Linked DNA regions of Aeoliella mucimassa. The protein of the gene in region 1 interacts with the protein of each later gene in a pairwise test. Links are inferred from orthologs where the notes say so. Each region holds a gene or a part of one and is shown on either strand. Other genes may lie near its edges. The genes, in order: Pan181_RS04060 and Pan181_RS16155.

Region 1 (11,212 bases):
GCAAACGCATCGCGAGCATACCGGTGTTTCCAATACCCGCATATTGGATAACCTTGTCGCCTTGGGCAAAGTGCACTCGAACATCTGGATTCGAGTGCCGATAGTTCCAGGGGTGAACGACCATGCGAGCGAACTGGAAGCCCTGGCGCGATTCGCCTCTACAGTGGATGGCATTCGCCGGGTAGACTTGCTTACGTACCATCAGCTTGGCAGTCACAAGCACGAGCGGATCGGCAAGCAAGGTTCCGAACGCCCCGAAGCGGTACCCACCGCCGAGGTCATGCAATCGGCCGCTGAGCTGTTTCGCTCGCATGGGCTAACCGAAGTGCACGTAAGCTAATTGCTTGCGACACCGATCTCTGAACGCTTCTCAAAACACAACCTACTATGAACCAGCGCACTGCTCGTTTGCGTCAACAAAGTCTCGACGCGGTTCCCTCGATCTCGGCCGAGCGGGCCCGGCTGATTACCGAGTTCTATCGCAACGAAGACGGCAAGCACTCGGTGCCGGTAATGCGGGCTAAGTCGTTCCTGCATCTCTGTCGGCAGAAGTCCATTTACCTGGGCGACGAGGAACTGATTGTCGGCGAACGGGGCCCCGCGCCGAAGCAGGTGCCGACCTATCCCGAGCTGACGTGTCATTCGGCCGAAGACCTGCGAACGCTCAACACCCGCCCGAAGACCAACTACTCGGTGACCGACGAGTGCCTGGCCACGTACGAAGAGCAGGTGATTCCTTATTGGCGCGACCGGACGATGCGCGACAAGATCTTCGCAGCGTTGTCGCCCGACTGGCACGAAGCCTACGAGGCGGGCGTGTTCACCGAGTTCATGGAGCAGCGAGCACCAGGGCATACGGTGCTCGACGATAAAATCTATCGCAAGGGGATGCGCGACTTCCAACGCGACATCGCCCAATCGCTGGCCAAGTTGGAGTTCACCACCGACCCCGCAGCCTACGAGAAACGCGAACAGTTGCGGGCGATGGACATCGCTTGCGAAGCGGTGATCGTGTTTGCCGAGCGACACGCTGAGCTAGCCGAGCAACTGGCAACCACCGAACGCGACGCGTCGCGTCGCGCGGAACTGCAGAAGATCACGGAGGTCTGTCGGCAGGTGCCGGCTGGCCCGCCGCGTGATTTTCACGAAGCGTTGCAGGCGTATTGGTTCTGCCATCTAGCGGTGATCACCGAGCTGAACGGCTGGGACGCTTTCAGTCCCGGGCATCTCGACCAGCATCTGTGGCCGTTCTACCAGCAAGGCATCGCCGACGGTTCGCTCACTAAGGAGCACGCCCGCGAGTTGCTCGAAACGTTCTTTGTGAAGTTCAACAACCATACCGCTCCGCCGAAGGTGGGAGTGACCGCGGCCGAAAGCGGCACTTACACCGACTTTGCCAATATCAACCTGGGAGGGCTGCTGCCGGATGGTTCGGATGGTTCCAACGAACTTACCCACCTGCTGCTCGACGTGATCGACGACATGCACTTGCTGCAGCCGAGTAACAACGTGCAGCTGTCGCGTAAGACTCCCGACGCGGTGCTGAAACACACGCTGCGGGTGCTTCGCCATGGGTATGGTTTTCCCTCGATCTTCAATGCCGACGCGGTGGTGGAAGAGCAGGTGCGGCAAGGCAAGTCGCTCGAGGACGCCCGCGCGGGGGGATGCAGCGGCTGCGTCGAAACCGGCGCGTTCGGCAAAGAGGCGTACATTCTCACTGGTTACTTCAACATGGTGAAGGTGCTGGAGCTCACCCTGCACAATGGTTTTGATCCGCGCACCGGCAAACAGCTCGGCCCCGAGACTGGCACTGTGGAGCAGCTTGGCGACTTCGAATCGCTGTTCGCTGCGTTCTGCGCGCAGCTCGATCACTTCATCGAGATCAAGATCCGCGGTAACCAGATCATCGAGCAAATGTACGCCCGGTGGATGCCCGCCCCCTTCCTGTCGGTGATTACCGACGACTGCATCGCGACTGGCAAAGACTACAACTCTGGGGGTGCTCGCTACAATCACACGTTCATTCAGTTTGTCGGCATCGGCAGCCTGACCGACAGCCTGGCAGCGATCAAGCAGCTTGTGTTCGACAAAGCGAAGCTTTCGCTCAGCGATCTGCTTGGTGTGCTGGCGGGCGACTTTGCCGACAACGAACCGCTGCGGCAGACCATGCTCCACCGTCTGCCGAAATATGGCAACGACGACGACTATGCCGACGACCTGATGCGGCGCGCCTTTCAGGCGGTGTTCGATCGCGTGGATGGCCGCCCGAACTCGAAGGGAGGCCGCTACCAGATCGAGATGTTACCGACCACTTGTCATGTGTACTTTGGCTCAGTCGTCGGCGCGACGCCCGACGGACGCCTGGCAGGTATGCCATTGTCGGAGGGGATCTCGCCGGTGCAGGGGGCCGATCGCAATGGGCCGACCGCGGTGATTCGCTCGGCCGCGAAGATGGACCACATCAAGACCGGCGGCACCCTCCTCAACATGAAGTTCACCCCGAGTTTGCTGCAGGACGAAACCGGCATCGACGCCCTGGCGAGCCTGGTTCGCGGGTACTTCAAAATGGATGGCCATCACGTGCAGCTGAACGTGGTGCAAGCCGAAACATTGCGTCGCGCACAGGCCGCTCCATCATCGCACCGCGACCTCATTGTCCGCGTGGCTGGCTATAGCGATTACTTCTGCGATCTCTCCGAAGAGCTGCAGGAAGAAATCATCCAACGCACCGAGCACATGGGCTTCTAGAGCGTTTGGAACGTTGTCTCGCTATAGGATGGCGAGCAGGAAAGTGCAACTTGCCTTAGCGATCGACCTGGCTGCTCTGCTTGCCGACTCCGGTTTCGAGTAGCTGCTTCAGCTCGTCGAGGTGGGTCGTGTAAACGTCGCGAGGCAGGCAGTCGTGCGCTTTGCAGATCGATGCGGCCATGCCAACCACTTCGCCCATCATGCCGCAGGTGCGCATCACGCGGACGCCGCCGAGGGCTTCGTGGTTGACGCTGATGTCGCGACCAGCCATGAATAGGTTATTGACGTTCCGGCTGTACAAGCAGCGATAGGGTGCCCAGTAGGGGCCTTCGTACTTGCCGAAGTTCGCCCGCGAGATGAAGGGATCGTCGTCGCCATCGAACTTAGGATCGGCCAGGTGCAAGTCGAGCGACCAGGTGCAGGGGAACGCAGCGTCCTCGAAAGGCGTGGAGTTGCGGAAGTCGTCGCCGGTGAGCACCAGGTCCCCGAGTAGTCGTCGCGACTCGCGTTTGCCAGCGATGAACGCGGCCCACTTCAAGCGGTGGTTAGGGTACTGGCCATCGACGTTCTTCAAGGTGTCCCACGCCCCGTACATGGCTCGCAAGTTTTGATCGCGCACTTGTTCCATGTCGGTGATGGGATGCTTGTCGAAGCCGCTCTCCCAGAACCAGCCGCCGAGTTGGCCGAGGTTGGGTTTCGACGTGTCGCTACCGCGCCCGGGGAACTTGCGCTCGGTAAGGTCGACCGCCCAAGGACAGCGAGGGAAGGGGGCGGGCTCGTCGCTGGCTTTGAAGTTCAGCGACAGTGGATCGTCATCTTCGCACAAGCATTTGAGCTGAAATTCGTTTTGCTCCACGGCCCCCACGTTCCACAGATTGCTTGACCCCAAGTGGCCCGCTTCGGTCATGTCGTAGTCGGCACCGACCAGGCTGCCGAGCACTCCGTCGCCAGTGGCATCGACAAACATTCGCCCGCGGACGAGCTTGCGTTGCCCTGAGTGAACGTCCTGAGCGACGACCGATACCACTTGGCCCTCTTCCGTAGTGGCTGCGTTCACGCGATGCAGCAGCATCAACGTGAGATTGGTCTCGGCGCGGGCCAGGTCGAGCTTCCGCTGGTCGTCGTACACCTCGGCGTTCTTGGCGTTGCCATCGCCTGTTCCTTTGTCGCGAACCAGTTCCGACACCAGATCACCAACGTGCGGATAGGGCTGGAGGTTGGTTTTGCCTTCGGGCCACACGCGTACCTCGCTACTACCGTTGCCGCCGAGCACCGGGCGGTCTTGGATTAGTGCTACGTCGAGTCCCAGTCGCGCGCCCGCGATGGCAGCACTCGTGCCCGCGATGCCTCCCCCGACGACCACCAAGTCATAAGTGCCAGCTTCGATGGGCTGGTTGTCCCAACCGAGGAGTTCGGCGCGAAGTTGCGCGAGCGAGGTTCCACCATCGGGCGGAATGAACTCAAGGTCGTCGCTCAGCAGGATCGCGTCGCAGCGTCCTTCGAATCCGGTAAGGTCGTGCAGGGTGAGCTTCGCTTGCTTATCGAGTTCAACGACACCACCATCTTGCCAATGCCAGTTGGCTCCCTCGGTGCCGAACGTCGTTGCGAGCGGCTTGTCGTTCATCAGCAGTTGGAACCGACCGGGAGCCCCCTCGGCTCCCCACACGGCCACCCAGTCGCGGGTACGCACCCACACTCGATAGGTACCTGGCTTCGGCAATTCGATGGTATCGTGCGCGTCGAGCACTGGCTCGCCGAGTCCGTGGGCAAGCAGGTAGGGTGAGCCCATAAGATCCATGAACTGCTGATCGATGACCCAACCGCCGGTTTCGGTAAACGACTCAGGCTCTACCAACACCAGCGTGGGGTCAGCAGCAAGGCTCGAACCACTACTGCACAGAAGAATCGCGACCGCCAAGTACCAACGACTCATAGCAAGTGTCCTTACAAGAGGAATGAGAAGAGTGCGTCTCGGCCGCTTAGTGTAACACAGGTCGACCACCGCGCACAAAAAAGCCCTCAACCCCCGAGTTTTCGAGGGGGAGGGCTTGTTGGCTTGACTGCTGGTGCGAGCGAATCGTTGCACTCGTCAGTAGTGGTGTTTGCTCGTCGAACGTATCGACTGCGACCTACGAAGCGTGGGCTTTCGACCAGGCATCGATATCCAGCGGAGTGTCGTCCTCACGATTGTTGGTGGGGAGCACCTGGTGGATCAGCATGTCGGTGTCGCACAGGTCGGCAACCGAATCGACCACCAGATCGGGTTGGTAGGCATAGTTCTTCAGGTCTTCGCGCTTGGTGCCGCCGGAGAGGACCAACACGGTGCGATAACCCATTTGTACGCCGCCGAGGATGTCGGTCTCCATGGTGTCGCCGACCATGATCGTCTCGCTGGTGGCCATGCCGAGTTCCTTGCGTGCTTGACGCATCATCACAGGGCTGGGCTTGCCAACGCTGAAGGCTTGAATGCCAGTGGCTTCTTCGATCAGCTTAACGATCGCACCACAGCCAGGGCGGGTGCCCGACTTGGTGGGGCAGTTCGGATCGAGATTCGTGGCCACGAGCTTGGCACCATCGAGCACCATTTGCACCGCGGTTTCAAGCATCTCGAACGACAGCGTACGGCCTTCGCCGACCACCACGTAGTCGGGCGAACGATCGACGACCGCATAGCCGTTCTTGTGCAAAGCGGTCTGCAGGCCACCTTCGCCGATCACGTAGGCGGTGCCACCAGGGTGCTGGCGGGCCAGGTACCGGGCGGTTGCCATTGCACAAGTGAAGATGTGCTTTTCAGTCACGGGAATGCCCATGCGTTCGAGCTTGGTAGCAACGTCGCGACGGGTCCGTTGACTGTTATTGGTAAGGAACATGAAAGGAATGTCGCAGCTGCGAAGCGTTTCGATAAATTGCTTCGCGCCGGGAATCAGCTCGCTGGAGCGATAAATCACTCCATCCATGTCCAACAAAAAACCGCGTTTCATCAATGAACTCACAGGGGGATGGGGCGGGACCCCTTCGGTCAGCCGAGGCTGTAGGGGCGATAACGGAAGGAACTCACATCATTGCAACCCGCGTGCCAACCTTGTCGAAGCGACCGAATCTTCACCGCTTCTTTGCCTTAGTACTCGACATTCGCAGAACTACGGTCAAATAGGGACGGCAACCCGCTAGCAACGACGGTTCGTCTGTGCGACGTGTGCCTATTAAGTGGGCAGTGTGGTGGTCACTTTAACGTCTACCGAGCCCATACCATTCGAGCCACGAGACTCGCTAGCAGAAGTAACAGATAGCTCGATGGCTCCGGAACGCTGATAGCCTGCGCGGCGGAGAGGCTACCAGATTGCCCAAAATGACGACGCCAGATTTCGTAGTCGCCGGAGTCGACTCCCGCGAATCCATTGCCGGCGTTGTTGATAAGTTGCTCGTCGCTGGCCCCCAGGTTGTCGCGCCACACGGTGTAGTCGGCCAGATCGACCAGCGAATCGCCATTAAAGTCGCCCGGCAAGCTATCGCGCTCGATGAAATCGCCCAGGAGGCTTGCCAGCTCCGCATGCACGGTCGCGGTGGGATGGACGTCGTCCCAGAACAGATAACTCTCGGGGGTCGCGACCACCGGATCCGGGCCGGCCGCCTGGGTGACGTTCGTCAGCCTGTACTCGGTGGGGTGGCTGACCACGTGGTCGAACAGCCCCTCCACGTCGAACCGACGAAGGCTCAACTCGCTGAGCGAAAGCTCCAACCGGTCGAGTTCGAGCGAAAGCTGCGTGTTGTAGTCGACCGTCACCGCGGTCATCTTCGCGGCGAGCGCCGGGTCGTTGTTGTACCGCGGAGTCAGTCCCAGCTTCGGCAGGTTGAGTACCAGGAACTCACGGGCGCCATCGTTGTAGAGCCGAGTAATCTGGTTGCCTACGGTCGTGACCAACTGCGACATGCTCGTACGCCCCTGGAATAGGTCGTTGGCACCGATCAGCACCACGTGCAGCGCGGTGGGATCGGTGATGTCGTCATCCAGAAAGTAGTCGACCTGCTCGTCGAGATCGTTCAGGAACAGACCGTCGGGAAAACCGGTGCCAGTGGTCTGGGCGCCGCCGTACGCGTAGTTGTCGCCACCATCGCGGCTGGGCGTAAGCGTACCGAAGCCGAATTGCTGATAGAGCAGTTCGGAATAGACCGGCCCGTTGCTGAACCGCCCGTTGTAGTAGTCGCTGCCAGGCACGACGCCCCAGGTTGCCCCCGAGGTGTTTCCGACGTCGGACAGACTATCGCCGAAGAAGAATAGGTTGGAGAATCCCCAGGCCGACGAGCCGCCAACGAGTAGCAGCAACGTCAGCCCCAGTGTGCGTACACGTTGGAGGATGGTCGCCAAGCGGATTCCCTATCGGTGTCGGCAAGTCGTGACCAAGCCGACCGCTGCGAGTAGCAGCAAGGCGAGCGACGTGGGTTCAGGCACCGACGCTTGGCTTAACTCTTCCGGGAAAGCAATCGAGGCCCCGAAGTTGGCCTTCCATATCGCGTAGTCGTCGATGGTGACGCCAGGCTCCCCGTCGCCAAGGTTGTCGAGTGCGTCGTCGGTTTCATCGCCCAGGTGGTCGCGCCACACCGTGTAGTCAGCCAGGTCGACCGAGCCATCGAGATTGAAGTCGCCAGATAGCCAGATGTCGAGTACGTACTCGGTATCGTCGGCATGGTACCCAGTGAAGTAATAGTCGGGCCAGCCAGTGACGACGATGGTGACTTCGCCATTGGCAGGCACTTCGCCGGTAAGGCGTGAGTAGTAGGTTTCGAAAGTCGGATCATCGTCGTTGTAGTCGAGTTCGGTGCCGGTTTCATCGAACCAACCAATGATGGTGTCGCCCTCTACTTCACCCGAGGCAGACGTACGGGCTACGAACTGTGCGCCGGTCGGCAAGCCGGTGAAGGTCCAGAAGTCGACGTCGCGAGGCTCGAGGATGTTTTCGAGTTCGATGTTGTAGGTTGCGCCGGCCCAGTTGGCGTTGGTCTCGGCGTAAGTGTCGACGGCGCCAGGTACGAGAGTACCTGAGTAGTAGACCGAGTCGATCAGCTCGTTGTTGATATCGTAGATCGACACGTAGGCTTCGTAATCGCCGTACTCACTATGTTGACCCTCGAAAGTCTCGTCGGGATAGCCCGAAACCGTGAAGTTGATCGAGTTGTTCAGTATCGGCACTTCGAACAGAGCCGAGGCTCGTCCGTTTCCGTAGTAGCTACCGTCATCGTCAAAAAACTCGTAGGAGCCCGAAGTTCCAGCGGCAGTCAGGATGGTATCGATAGGAGGGTCGAGCGTCGTATCGCCGAGCGAGTCGTACACCGAATTGACCCCCGGTGAAAGCACCGTGGCCTCGTCGAAATACTCGTTCGGTTCGTCGGCCGAGGCAAAGGGGGCAACAAGCAGGGCGATAGCCGTAAGCAGCAGAGCAGGGTAGGTACGCGACATGGTAAGCCTTTCAAGTGGGTTGCGTTGCCGCTCCCAGGCGTGTCACCGAAGTGCAGCCAGCGGGGGTACGGCGGACCAATGAAACCAGCGTCTCTGTCGGACTGGTACCTCCTCCCAAGCTTCAAGCAGGCACAATCTAAAGTTTACTCGTAGGACTATTGTACACGACACGCGACCATCGAGGCGTTATGACCACCAAATCCGAAACTATTGCTGACCACGACGTTTAGCGGCTTTTCTTTCGGCTCGTTGGGGGTGTAGTCGAGATCGCACTCGGGATCGGGGTTTTGCAGGTTGATCGTGGGGGGTACCACGTTGTGCTTGAGGGCCATCAAGCTCAGCACCATTTCGACCCCGCCGCTGGCTCCCAGCAGGTGGCCGAGTTGGCTCTTGGTGCTCGAAACGCTCAGTTTGTAGGCGTGATCGCCGTACACGCGTTTGATGGCGGTCGACTCGGCTTTGTCGCCAAGCGGGGTGCTGGTGCCGTGGGCGTTGATGTAGTCGACCTTCTCGGGAGCGAGTTCCGCATCCTCCAAAGCCGACTGCATTGCTCGACCGGCGCCGGTCCCTTCGGGGTCGGGTTGGGTGATGTGCCCGCCATCCGCGCTAGCACCGTAGCCGAGAATCTCAGCGTAGATTTCCGCTCCGCGGGCTTTCGCGTGTTCGTATTCTTCGAGCACGATCAGGCCGGCTCCTTCTGCCATTACGAAGCCATCGCGGTCGACATCAAACGGGCGGCTGGCAGCCGTGGGGTCGTCGTTCCGCTCGCTCAAGGCCCGCATGTTGGCAAAGCCAGCCAGACCCATCGGCGTGCAAGCCGCTTCGGTACCACCGGAGATCATCACGTCGACCACGCCTGAGCGAATCGCATGGAACGCTTCGCCCATCGCGTTGGTTGCACTGGCACACGCGGTGACTACCGCGTAGTTCAGACCACGCAGACCGTAGCGAATCGAAACGTGACCCGAGGCCGCATTGGCCATGAGCTTAGGAATAGTGAAGGCCGACACTTTGTCGGGGCCTTTGAGAATCAGGCGACCCATCTGCTCTTCGATTTCGGTTAGGCCGCCGATGCCGGTGCCTACGATCGCACCGCAGCGAAAGAGATCTTCTTTCGAGAAGTCGAGGCCCGAATCGTTTACTGCATCGACTGCACACACGATCGCGAATTGAGCGAAGCGATCGATCTTTTTCAGATCTCGACGCTCGATGTAATCGGTCGGATTCCAATCGTAGATATCGCCACCGAATTTCACTTTGTGCTTCGTAGTGTCGAAGGCTTTCAATTCGTGGATGCCGCTTTCACCGGCCAATACACGCTGCCAGAGGTCGTCGACCTTCTGACTGAGCGAGGTAACCGCTCCCATGCCTGTGACTACTACACGCCGTTTCATCGTCCTGTCGCTTTCGGTGGTGTGGTGAGTAGGTTGTCGGTAAGCAGGCGAGCCTCTAGCTGATAGAGGTTGTTAGCCCAAGCGAGCAGTAGGGCAGGGCCGTATTGCCTACCGGAGTGCTCAAATGGTTCGCCTAGCTGTTGCCCACCGCAACATAAAAAAAGGCGCACGTCGAGGGGAGCGTGCGCCTGGATTGGTTTGCGCACCGCAACTGGTGTTCGGCGCGATATCGGTCGCCGGCAGGGCTGGTTTAGCCGTTGCCGTTCTTCTCGATATAGTCGACAGCTTGCCCCACGGTCTGAATCTTCTCAGCCGCGTCGTCGGGGATGTTGATGTCGAACTCTTCCTCAAGCTCCATCACCAACTCCACAGTGTCGAGCGAGTCGGCACCAAGGTCGTTGACGAACGAGGTCTCGGGGGAAATCTTGTCTTTGTCGACGCCAAGCTGTTCGGCGACGATGTCTGCAACGCGATCCAAAACTGAGGCCACGTCAGGTCCTCCTAAATTAACTATCCGCGAAATGATGTCGAATGCCGAGGTGGGCCGCCCCGCGGGTTCGCCGCGGTGCTCGTTTGTCCGGGAGGTTGCCGCCTCGGATGGGTTACTAATGAAACGTCGTGCGTAAGCCCCTCAAGATAGAGCGTCTGCACAAGAGTGGTCAAGATATACCGACTTTCTTCGTGGGTGTCTAGCCGGCTTGCGGCTTCTCCCCCGTGTCGTAAGTCTAGCCGTACTAAGCGGTTAGTCCTCCATCAACAGTTATTACTTGCCCGGTGATGTAGGATCCTGCTTCGCTGGCCAGATAAAGCACCGCCTGGGCGATTTCCACAGGTTGGCCAAGTCGGCCGAGAGGAATCCGCTGTTTGACCATCTCTTCCAGGGCGGGGCCCAAGGCGTCGGTCATGTCCGAGGCGATAAAACCAGGGCAAATCGCGTTGACCGTGATTTGTCGACGCTTGCTGGCTAGCTCCCGGGATACGGTTTGGGTAAAGCCGATGATGCCTGCCTTCGAGGCCGAGTAGTTGGCCTGTCCGGGATTGCCCATCAGCCCCGATACGCTTGAAATGTTGATGATACGGCCTTTCTTGGCTCGCATCATTGCTCCCGCGCCGGCGCGGGTGTACAGGAACACGCTTCGCAAGTTGGTTGCGATCACCGCGTCCCAGTCGTCGTCCGTCATCCGCGGCAGCAGGGTGTCGCGCGTGATGCCGGCGTTGTTCACTAGGATGTCAAGTTGGCCCCACTCTTCCACGATCTTGTCGACCGCTGCCGAGGCTGCGTCGCTATCGACTGCGTCGGCGGCGATGACCATGGCTTCGCTGCCGGCCGCGCGGATCTCGCTAGCGGTGGCTTCGAGCTTCTCAGCGTTGCGAGCCAGGCAGGCCACCTTGGCACCGCTGGCACCCAAGGCCAGGGCAATCGCCTTGCCGATGCCTTGCGAGGCACCTGTGACCAGGGCGGTTTGTCCGGAAAGATCGACGCTGAAACTAGACATAGGGCGCTAAATCGTTGAATGCAGGTAAGGATGTTTGGGGACTTAAGTGCCGCCTGCCACGCGAAGCTAAGCCGTGACGTTCTCGCAGGGCATCTTGCGATTGATTCGCTTCATCAGGC
Region 2 (11,252 bases), 3.1 Mb from region 1 along the record:
TTTCGATCAACGACTTCTCGTTGTGCGTGTTGAGGTTGTCCATCACCAGATGAACCCGCTCTGCGTCGGGATAGCGCTTCAAGAGGTCGCGGACGAACCGGGCGAAGTCGGCTCGCTTGCGGTGACGCTTGGCCTGAACGAATCGCTTGCCCGCCTTCGGCTCGACCGCCACGAACACGCTGCAGGTTCCGCAGCGGCGGTACTCGTAGTCCTGCTTCGCGATCTTGCCGGGTGCCGCGGGCTCGGGCGGCCGCGCGTCGTCGACCCTCTGATAGGGCTGCTCGTCGAGGCAGACGACCGGCTCGTTCGGGTCGAGCGGCTTCTCGTACTGCTCGAGGACGTCCTCCATCCGCTCACAGAACTCGTCGTTCAGCTTGGGCACGCACCAAGTTTTTTTCGCCACGGCTTCAGGTCGTGTTCCTTGAGCCACAGCGAGACCTCCGTCACGCTGAGCGAATCGACGAAGCCTTCCTTCACCGCGTGCTCGCACAACAATTCCAGCGTCCAGCGAGCCCGTCCCTCGGGCGGCTCGCTGCACGCCAGGGCGATTACCTGTTGCTGCTGCCGCTTGGTGAACTCTGGGGGGCGGCCCGAGCGAGGCGCATCGTACACCGCCCGCTGGACGCCCTCTTCGCAGAACCGCTTTCGGACGGCTCGGACGTTGCGCGTCGTGCAGCCCACATGCTCGGCGATCTCTTCGTCGGTGCATCCCGAGTCCGATTTCAATAATATCTGGCAGCGACGCACCACTTGCGCCGCGCGGGCGCCTGAGCGTGCTAGCTGCTCCAAACCTCCACGGGCCTGGTGGTCCAGGCAAACAATGTGCTTTTTCATTCCGCAGCATATAGCAGCGGAATGGATTTCAGGAAAGACGTACTAGTCCGCAGCACAGCGACGGTAAGTCGCAATAAGTGGAAGTACGATGCGGACGTGCTCTATGAATTGGACGCCGAGCTGCCACTGGTGCCGGTATTACCGGCAGAATTGAACCAGGTGATACTGAATCTTATTGTGAATGCGGCCGACGCTATTCGCGAAAAGCATGCGAAAGACGAAACCCATCGAGGTGAAATCGTCTTGCGAACCTACCAAGATGGTTTGTTTGCGGTGATCGAAGTAGCTGACAACGGAGCAGGCATCCCTCGGGAAGCTCGCCAGCGAGTCTTCGACGCCTTCTTCACCACCAAAGAGGTCGGGAAAGGAACAGGGCAAGGGCTAGCAATTTCGCACGATATCATTGTGAATAAGCATCGGGGAGATATCGATGTTCAAACAGAGACTGGGGAGGGGACTAAATTCTGTGTGCGGTTGCCGTTACAGGGAGCACAGATCTCTTCAACGGATCAACAGGAAGAACCCGTAGAATCGAATGCGGATAACCCGGAGACTGTTCCTGTTTAATGCAGAGTGTTGATGGGAACGAGCTATGTTTATTAGCGAGTCAGATCAATTTAATTTGGGGGCTAACCGATGAGCGAGCGACTATTGATCGTCGACGATGAGCAACCTTTGCTCAACGGTCTACGACGTCGTTTGGGGGACTATTACGATTTAGTCACCGCAAACTCAGGCGATGCGGCGCTGCACGAAATCGAGACCCATGGCGAATTTGCCGTGGTGCTTACCGATATGCGTATGCCAGGAATGAATGGAATTCAGTTCATTCAGCAAGCACGTATGATCGCGCCCGACTCTGTGTACATGATGCTCACCGGCAACCAGGATCAGGCGACAGCCATCAAGGCGGTGAACGATGGTCAGGTCTTCCGGTTCCTCAATAAGCCCTGCGATCACGATCATATCCGCCGCGCGCTCGACGCCGGGCTGGATCAATATCGGCTAATCACTGCCGAACGGGTGCTACTACATAAAACGTTTAGCGGTGCGGTGGGGGTGCTGACCGACGTGCTCGAAATCGTGCAGCCTGAGATTTTCAGCCGCAGCAACGAAATTCAAACGATGGTCGACAACCTTCGCGCAGCGATCAACGCGACTGATCGTTGGGAATATAAGCTGGCTGCCCGGTTGGGCATTGTTGGCTTTGCTTTGTTGCCCGATGATAAGCGACACAAGCTTGAGACTTGCTCGCCTGACGATCCTGAACTCCAAGAGATTCTTGCGGCCAGCGCAGCAACCGGTGCCCGTTTATTGGAGAAAATTCCACGACTCGGCACCATTGCTTCGATGATTCGCGAATCGGTCAACGTCGATGGAAGTTGCACCGTGTCACTCACTCCTCAAGAAGAGGAAGTCATTCATACGGGGGCGACCCTGCTGCGGATTGCCATGCAATGGAATTGCCTGTCGCGCATCGGAATGAGCAACAAGGATGCCATGGTGGAGATGCGACAGTTGCTCCCGCAACTGCACAAGGCCTTTGTCGAGGAGCTGGAGCGAACTCACATCGACACCGAACACCTTGCTCCAGTTTGCTTGTCGGTCGAAGAACTCGAAGAAGGCATGGTACTGTACAACGATGTGATGACACGCGACGATTCGCGATTGCTCCGCAAAGGGCAGCGACTCTCGGGCGTTGCACTCGAGAAGCTGCTCACGCACTACGGTAACTTGCTGGCTTCCGATGTGGTCATGGTATACGCGTCGAGTTGCTCTTCGCAGATTGCCCAGATGGCAGCCAATAAATAGTCTGTCGAGCGAATGGCTTCGACGAAAGCTTTCAGTGGTCTAGCTGGTCACTTCGTCGAGCAGTCGGTCGATGTCTACTCCGCGGGCGGCCTGTGCGACGCGCGGCGCGACGAACACCCGCACTTGCTTTACGTAGTTGTCGAACTGCTCGCGAGCCAACGTTCGCACCACTGGCGAGACTTCGCCTAGTGGGCGGTACGCATCGCGTTTGGTGTAACAGACATCGACGTTGAACTGCACCTCGAGCTTGGTCGGAGGAGCATCAATCAGCACTTCGTGCGGGGCGACATCGATTCCCAATTGCTTGGTCAGGCATTCGGCAAGTTGGCTGCTACGCTCCACGAGCCAGGCGTAAGGCTGGCGGGCGAGTTTGGTATGCAATTCTGGCGAATCCAGATAGCTGTATTGGGCCAGGCGTTTGAACAGCGAACGTTGCGTGCCAAACAAACTTTCCACCAGAGCGGATGCGGGAATGTTGGTGGTATGCTGTCGAAGGTGTTCGGCAAACTGGGCATCGCTCGACGCAAACAGATACGCCCAATCCAGCCGGTCGGTCACATCGAACACCGCCCGCTGCAACATCGCCGTGGACGAACGCACCGCGTGATGCCAGTAGACTTCACTAAACATCACGTACCTTGCGAACACCATTAGCTCCGCAGCAGTCTTCCCTTTGTCGGTCACTGCGATGCGATTGCCCGCTTCGTTCAGACACAAGCTCGCAACCAACCGGGACTGGTCGAAGTTTTGGCCGTAGGGCACTCCGCAGTGACGGCTATCGCGCGCCAGGTAGTCGATTTTATCGACATCGATCGGCCCCGAAAGCATGCTGGCGACGATCTCATCGCCAGTTGATGTGGTACTTCCAGCAATCAGGTCGGCCACTTCGGCAGGGTCGACCTGCCAGTCGTCTGCCAGCGCTTCGGCCAGAGGACCTGTGGTAATCGCCTGGCGGGCGAGTTGCTCGTGGACCACCACGCCTTCGGCAGCGATGTCTTCCAGCGGATGGCAATACGGCCAGTGCCCTACATCGTGCAGCAGCGCGGCTAGCAGGAACAACTCTGCCTGGCGCGATGAGACTGCCGCGGTGAAACGGTCGTCGCCGGAGAGTCGTTCGAGAAACTGCAGGGCGGTACGATACGTGCCGAGGGAGTGTTCAAAGCGCGAGTGCCCCGCGCCGGGATAGACCATCCGTACGAGCCCGAGTTGCGATACCTGCTTCAAACGCTGAAACGCAGGCGTGTCGATCAATCGCCGCACCCGCGGGGTGAGGGGGATATCGTCGCACGGCGGCATTCGCATGAGCCCGCTCGTCGAGTACCGCTCGGCAAACTCAGGAATGGCAGCATAAGGATGGGGCATCGCGGGTGTCGTACTCAGTTGCTACCAAACACCAGGCCAGGTACGAAGGGCAGGTCCATGACCACTCGCAGCAGTCCCGTGCTGATGAAGAATAGGGCGAAGAGCATGATCGCGCTGATCGGTTCCAGGTCGAGGCTTGTGTAGCTTGCCAAAAGCCCGACCATGAACATCACGACCAAAGGAATTAGCAGTTGCCACCATTCGAGGCCCGCTACGATGTCTTCAGGCGTGGTGAATCGACTGAGGATAAATCCATAGAGCAGCCAGGCAACTACGAATCCGAGTCCACAGGCAATGGCTCGCACCCAGAGCATGGTACCACGGTAAGGTTCGAGTTCGTCGTCGCGCAGGAACATGTAGCCGCCAGCCACGATCGGCGGAGCCAGCACTGCTGCGGCAACTGCCATGATGGCGATAGAAGCTAGGCTGTCGGCTTGGACGGCCGACTTCATCAGCACCGCGGCCACCACGGCCAGTACCACCACGCCGACGGCAACGCCTGCCATGATCGGCGAGAACTTGGCGTCTTTCTTGCGATAGGTCTTGAGGACACTGCGGCCCTGTGAGTCGACCGGCCCCTCGGGCGGCGCCTCGTGTACGATCACCTGATCTTCCAGCTTGGGAATGGTGATCGTCTTTTTGCAGTTCGGGCACGGGCCTTGTTTACCCGCGTGCTGGTCGCCGACACTGAATCGCTTCAGGCAACCGGGACATGTAACTTGTATGGCCATGGATGTCGTATTTCTTCTCTAACCCACGATGCGCCGAATTATTGCGAATCGTATTGCCTGAGCTCGTCTTCGTTAATCATTCGAAACCCTCGATTCGAGAGGGTGTCGAGCGCCATCTCTGTATTATCGACCATGATCGCCACGGCCGGCTGGCCGGTTGGGCGAGCGAGCAGCGGGTAGACCTGAGTAATGTTCACCTCGGCTGCGAGCAAAGCGGTGCACAAATCGAGCATTGGCTGCGGCGTCTCTGGTAGCTCGACTCCCAGCAGGTCGGACTCGACGATCGCCAGACCGGCCCGTTCCAGGATCTCGCGGCCCGCTTCGGGATCGCTAAGCAGAAACCGTACCAGGGCGCACTCCGTGGCATCCGAGATACTCAGAGCCACGATTCGGACCTGACTGCCGTGGAATTTGCGAATCACTTCCAGCAACTGTCCGACACGATTCTCAAGAAATACGGTGAATTGTCGGATGGAGGGATAGTCGCGACCACGCGCGGTTGCAAATTCGGTTCCCGCTCCTTCGCCTATGCTCATGTGGTAGCTTTCGTTTCAAATGCCCTGCGACCACCATGCCCGGCATCTACGAACCGTCGGGAAAGGGGGCCGCTTGTCGCCGTAACTATAGGCGAAATCGGCGTTTCATTCAACGCAAGCCCCCTCGACCGGGCCCGACCGGACGGCCGCATTTGCCGGAACCCCCGGGAAGCCACCTGCCAGGGAAATTACTAAGATAAAGGCGACGATCCGACTGGCTTCAACACGGAGGGATGTGCAAAAAGTGTCTCATGAATTCCAATTCCCACTCGAGGTTCGCTACTACGAGACCGACGCCCAGGGGGTGGTGCACCATGCCAACTTCATCAAGTATTTCGAAGTGGCCCGGCTGTACCATCTAAGGGAGTGGGGGCACGAGTATGCCGATCTCGAGCGAGATGGCATCTTTCTGGTGGTGAACAAGATCGCTTGCAACTATCGCATGCCCGCACGATTTGGCGATATCCTCGACATCAAGGTACGGGTCACTCGCGCGCGAGGTGCCCGCATCGACAACGAGTACATGGTGTACCGCGACGGGCTGCTCATCGCCGAAGGTTCGAGCACGATCGCCTGTATTGACCGCCAAGGCAATCTGCAGCGTTTGCCAGAGTATCTGCTGATGAAAGAGTAGCCACCGATCGCCGCTTCCTCGCTTCCATAACACTCCGGAACTCAATTATGTCTAAGATCCTGATGCTAGTCGGCGACTTCGTCGAAGATTACGAGGCCATGGTGCCGCTGCAGATTCTGCAAATGGTGGGGCACACGGTCGATATCGTCTGCCCCGATAAAGTGGCGGGCGACTCCGTGGCCACCGCGATTCACGATTTCGAAGGTCAGCAAACCTACAGCGAGAAGCGGGGGCATAACTTCCCTGTCACTGCTGCGTTTGCCGAAGCCAAGGCCGACGACTACGACGCGCTGGTGCTGCCAGGTGGGCGTTCTCCCGAGTACCTGGCGATCGACTCGCGAGTGATCGAGCTAGTGCAGCAGTTCGCCGCGGCCGACAAGCCGATTGCCGCAACGTGCCATGCCCCGCTGATCCTGGCGGCTGCCAAGGTGGTGGAAGGCAAACGCTGCCAGGCTTACCCCACAGTGCGTCCCGAGCTGGAAGCGGCCGGCGCGACCTGGGACACCCCCTCGGCCGGACTCGATAGCGCGATCACCGATGGCAAGCTAGTTACCGCTCCCGCCTGGCCGGCGAACGCCAACTGGATGCGGGCGTTTCTCGAGGTGCTTGGCACCAAGATCAGCTAAAGCCGTTGCTGAACCTAGAAAGAGCGATTCGCGAACCGCGAACACGCTCCATAAAAGCCAAACGCGTCATGCACGATCCGTGTGCATGACGCGTTGGTCGGAGGCATTCCGCGTTGAGCAACATCCTGTCGCTGGCGGGAGGAAGACTTCAACGAGGTGTCTTTTGGTTAGGCAACCAAACGAATCGCTTCGGCGTTTTCCTTGGTGCCAATGACGAACTCTTCAAAAATACGCATGTCCAAAGCCGATGCGGTGTTGGCTTCGGGGTGGAACTGGGTGCCGAGGGCAAACCAATCTTCGCCCTGGTATTCAATGCCTTCGATGATGCCATCGGGGCATTTCGCAGTCACGGCAAATCCGTCGGCCAATTCATCGATGGCCATATGGTGACGGCTGTTCACGCGTAGTTCGCCATCGCCATACACGCGATCGAGCAGCGAGCCAGGCATGATTTCCAGCGTGTGGCGGTGTTGTGGATCAAGGGCATCACGGTGAGGCAATGCGTCGGGGCGATCTTCGGGGATGTGAAGCAGCAGGTTGCCACCCAAGGTGACGTTCAACAATTGCATGCCAGCACCAATACCGAATACAGGAATCCGGCGCTCGCAAACCAGGCGAGCCAAGGCACGGTCGAACACTTCGCGGCGGGGATCAAGAGGTCGTACTGTGGGATGAAGCATCCAGCCATCGCGACGAGGATCGAGATCGGCACCGCCGACCAGCAGAACCCCATCCAGCAAATCGAGTACTTGGTTTAAATCGTCCATCTCTTCCAAAGGCGGAAGCACAAGCGGAATCGCATCCGCTTTGAGGATTGCATCGTAGTAGCCAGCACCGACGTAAGAGAAGGCCGGGGTATCACCGTTGGCCGCACGATAGTCAGCATTCAAACCAATCACTGGTTTCGACATCTTTCTTCACTCCCTGGGAAAGTAGCGAGTAGCGGCTTTGCACAGACTGAGCCCAAGGGGATCCGAAGATCGAGGGCCTTCATCGTCGAAAGAGTGCTACTCACTTGCCGTTGCGAAGTAGAGCATGGACGAAGAAAGTGAAAAAACAACCGTAGCGATACCGTACTAGGCCTCTGCTGCCAGTCTACGGTACCTGGATGGCTGGTATGTTCAACCAAGCGGCTGCTTGGTCAACAGGAGGAAGGGGTATGGCGATGCTAAAGCGATGAACTAGCTATCATCGTGCCATCCTGTGCACGAATGTATAACGAAACTAAAATTGCTTATTCATCCGCCAGAGCAGCTCCAATAAGCGCTCCCCACGAATAACTCCCGATTTCCCTATCGAACGTCTTCTGCAGAACTCCAAAATGTGATGCCGTGTCACGCGGCAAGCAGGAAGGATGCAAGTCAGATAAGGAGTAACTTTAAGAGGCAAAGCTAAAATAGCAAGAGCTTTCCCTCATTTGGCTCAAAAAAATTAAAGTGCACAACATGGTGTGCTAGCGAGCCGTGGGGGTCCGTAGATGTTGAGTCGCCTAGTTGGGGTAGGTCGTTACGCTAATAGTTCGGATATGAAGTATCCAACCCCAAATATGGCCGCGTCGACCAGAAGATGACTTGCCCATATGGAATATATAGATTGAGTGCGATGATAAAGCCAAGCCCAAAATGCACCCCCCACCGCGACCCCGGCTGCTAGCAATAGAGCGACCGCGGGGGCGTGGGAGAAATAGACCCAGAGCACCACCACGTGATGTGCTGCGAATGCTATCGAAGAGATGGCAATCGCAACCCCAACAGGCACAAATCGGCGCAGCCGGCCAAACACGAACCACCGCCAGTAGTACTCTTCTAATAGCGAGTGAAAGAGCGAATAGAACACGCCAAGCCCGATGAACTTGACTGGCGAGTTCAGGTTCATGCCGGTGATCTTCTCACGAATAGGCACCAATGCTTGCTGCATCAGCTCGGTTGGGCTGAGCCAGAAGTACAGCCCGAAGGTCGCCGCCGCGATCACCAGCCCGAACGCGATACCGAGTGCCAGGCCGCGGGGATTCCAGGCGGGCCAGCCGAGCCGCTCGCGGCAAACGAGTCCCACCCAGGCGGCTGGCAGGGAAAACTGCACCACTTTGGCCACCGCAAACACAGCCTGCTGCACGCCCGACTCCATCTCGGCAGCGGCCACGAAGTAGGCGAGTGTCACAAAGGTCGGCAGCACACAGGCGATGCCGATCGCCATGAGTTCGCCCTGGGCCGAGATCTCGCTGGGGGTCTTTGGTTGTTTGTCCGCCATCTCTTGCTCCTCACGGGGCCGCTTTACCGATGCACGTGGAACCTCTACGCTCTAACTCCTGGTTTCCGATACTCCATCCCCGTCGTTTCCCATGCAGTATTCTCGCGTTTGCATCGAATCGCTTGGTTACACGCTTCCGGCAGAAGTCGTAACTACCGCATCCATTGAACAGCAATTGGCCCCGGTCTACCAGCGCCTGAAGCTCCCCGAAGGCCGGCTGGAGCTGATGACCGGTATCGCCGAGCGTCGCTTCTACGCCCCGCAAACGCGTCCCAGCACCATTAGTATCCAATCGGCTCGTCGGGCGCTCGAGGCCAGCGGTCTGGCTGCCAGCGACATTGGGGCACTGGTGCATGGTTCGGTCTGCCGCGATTTTCTCGAGCCGGCCACGGCTTGCCGGGTGCATCACGAGCTGGGTCTGCCCGACGATTGCGTGATTTACGACCTGTCGAATGCGTGCCTGGGACTCCTGAATGGCATCGTGCAGGTGGCCAATATGATCGAGCTCGGCCAGATCGAAGCGGGGCTCGTGGTTGGCACCGAGAGTGGTCGCAACCTGGTCGAGGGCACCATCGCCCAGCTGAACGCCGATATGTCGCTCACGCGGAACCAGATCAAGTTGGCTGTGGCCTCGCTCACCATCGGCTCAGCCAGCGCGGCGTTCGTGCTAACCAGTGCCGAGCGGAGCCAAACCGGCAATCGCTTGCTGGGGGGAGCGGTTCACTGCCGCACCCAGCATCATGGCCTGTGTCAGAGCGATGGGCATGTCGAACTCATGCAGACCGACAGCGAGGCCCTGATGAACGAAGGCATTGCGACCGGCAAAGCAACCTTCGAACGATTCAAGCAACATACCGGGTGGACTCCCGACGACATCGATCGCACGTTCTGTCATCAGGTCGGCGTCGCGCATCGCAAGCTCTTGTTTGCCGCGCTCGAACTCGATCCCGCGATCGACTACGCAACGCTCGAAGTGCTCGGCAACACCGGTTCGGCCGCGCTGCCGATTACCATGGCCCGCGGCCTGGAAGAGCGTCCCGCAGCCGATGGCGAAAAGCTGGCCCTACTCGGCATCGGATCGGGCATCAATTGCGTGATGCTCGGTTGCCAGTGGTACAAAACCCAAGTCGCCGGCGGCATCGAGCAAATCACCGCCCAGTAGCGTGCAGGCACGGAGCGATAGCGACGCAGACCCAGCAAGTATGAAATGTAAATCGCTGCGGTCGAAGCGTTGCCTAGCTGCGATTAACTGTTGTTGATAATCACCAACACGATTGTCAGCACAATGAGAATGGCTCCGCCGATGCCGAAGATCAGACCCCAAGGGGTCTTCTGGTAGGGATTCGAGAATCCTGGCGGGTGCAGTGGGTTGTATTCGTACTCGCCTGAGAAGCGAGGCTTCACTTCTTTCTCTTCCTTCGAGAACTCTTCCTCAAGCAACGACATCGTAGGAGGACCGCTGCTCGAGGGGCCGCTCTTTGACTTCGTGGGGCCATCACCGAGTACGTCGGACGAGCGGGCTTTGTCTTTGTTCTTGCGTGGCTCGTCGTCGTCTTCAATCGGAGCCAGGGCGATGTCGTCGTCGATGAACACGCCGGAGCCCGACGAGTCGTTCAATCGCTTCGTGTCGCGATCGGCCGATACGTTCGAAATAGTCTCGCTGCTCGGCGGAGTGCCGATCGCGCTGTTCGGTGGTCGGACCGCAAAGCGGGTGAGGATGCCGCTGCCGACGCCGCTGCCTTCGTCGCTGGGCTCGATGCTGCCGCCCCGCACGGTGCGTCCGCGACTGGCGAGCCATTGGGTGAGTTTCTCGGCCACTTCGGTTGCGGTTTCGAAGCGAAGCTCGGGCCGCTTCTGCATCATCTTCTGACAGATCTCGACGAGCGACATCGGCAGGTCGGGACGCAGCTTCAGTAGGTTCTCCGGTTCTTCCACCTGATGCTTCAGCAGGCGTTCGGAGATGGTGCCTTCGGGGAAGGGGGGACGACCCGTCAGCAGGAAGTAAAGCGTGCAACCCAGGCTGTAGATGTCGCTGCGATGATCGGCCGAGTGGCTGTTAAGCGCCTGCTCGGGGGCCAGGTAGTCGGCCGTGCCGAGCACGTTTTCGTCGTTGGCCAGAGTGAGGGAGGTTTGTTCTTCCTCGGCCAGTTTGGCCAGGCCAAGATCGAGCAGCTTCACGGTTTGAGCCCGGTCGACCAACAGGTTGGCCGGCTTGATGTCGCGATGCACCAGCTCTTTTTCGTGAGCGTGGGCCAGACCGGTGGCTGCCTGGGCGATGTAATCGGCAGCGGTGTCGGGATCGAGCGGGCCATTCTGCGAGACCAAGCGGTGCAGGTCCTGCCCGTCGACATACTCCATCACGATGTAATGGGTGTCGCCTTCGTTATCGATATCGAACGCGCGAACAATGTGGGGATCGTCGAGTTTGGCCACCGCCCGTGCTTCGAGCCGGAAACGCTCGAGGTACGAA

The links.
Region 2: the proteins of Pan181_RS04060 (region 1) and Pan181_RS16155 interact in binary tests that used the Escherichia coli proteins (3 or more experiments, as listed by UniProt). The link is inferred for Aeoliella mucimassa from one-to-one orthologs.

Annotation. Positions count from the first base shown.
Region 1 is NZ_CP036278.1:978,743-989,954, forward strand. The notes cover bases 8,468-11,212. They hold Pan181_RS04060 (acyl carrier protein), read right to left. Parts: upstream 10,088-11,212; coding sequence 9,848-10,087; downstream 8,468-9,847. Other genes in these bases: fabF (beta-ketoacyl-ACP synthase II), read right to left, coding at 8,468-9,597; fabG (3-oxoacyl-[acyl-carrier-protein] reductase), read right to left, coding at 10,332-11,093; fabD (ACP S-malonyltransferase), read right to left, coding at 11,160-11,212. Outside these bases: Pan181_RS04025 (glycyl-radical enzyme activating protein), read left to right, coding at 1-340; hypD (trans-4-hydroxy-L-proline dehydratase), read left to right, coding at 388-2,748; Pan181_RS04035 (FAD-dependent oxidoreductase), read right to left, coding at 2,804-4,681; Pan181_RS04040 (TIGR01457 family HAD-type hydrolase), read right to left, coding at 4,878-5,729; Pan181_RS04045 (SGNH/GDSL hydrolase family protein), read right to left, coding at 5,984-7,114; Pan181_RS04050 (PEP-CTERM sorting domain-containing protein), read right to left, coding at 7,124-8,203; more of fabF, read right to left, coding at 8,359-8,467. UniProt on the Escherichia coli protein: Carrier of the growing fatty acid chain in fatty acid biosynthesis.
Region 2 is NZ_CP036278.1:4,128,461-4,139,712, reverse strand. The notes cover bases 4,430-7,214. They hold Pan181_RS16155 (acyl-CoA thioesterase), read left to right. Parts: upstream 4,430-5,519; coding sequence 5,520-5,909; downstream 5,910-7,214. Other genes in these bases: Pan181_RS16145 (gamma-glutamyl-gamma-aminobutyrate hydrolase family protein), read right to left, coding at 6,703-7,214; Pan181_RS16150 (DJ-1/PfpI family protein), read left to right, coding at 5,957-6,535; Pan181_RS16160 (acetolactate synthase), read right to left, coding at 4,778-5,275; Pan181_RS16165 (hypothetical protein), read right to left, coding at 4,430-4,739. Outside these bases: Pan181_RS16190 (IS630 family transposase), read right to left, coding at 1-382; Pan181_RS16185 (helix-turn-helix domain-containing protein), read right to left, coding at 370-834; Pan181_RS16180 (sensor histidine kinase), read left to right, coding at 856-1,401; Pan181_RS16175 (response regulator), read left to right, coding at 1,471-2,646; Pan181_RS16170 (HD domain-containing protein), read right to left, coding at 2,686-4,008; more of Pan181_RS16165, read right to left, coding at 4,023-4,429; more of Pan181_RS16145, read right to left, coding at 7,215-7,446; Pan181_RS16140 (CPBP family intramembrane glutamic endopeptidase), read right to left, coding at 8,042-8,782; Pan181_RS16135 (3-oxoacyl-ACP synthase III), read left to right, coding at 8,874-9,944; Pan181_RS16130 (serine/threonine protein kinase), read right to left, coding at 10,028-11,252.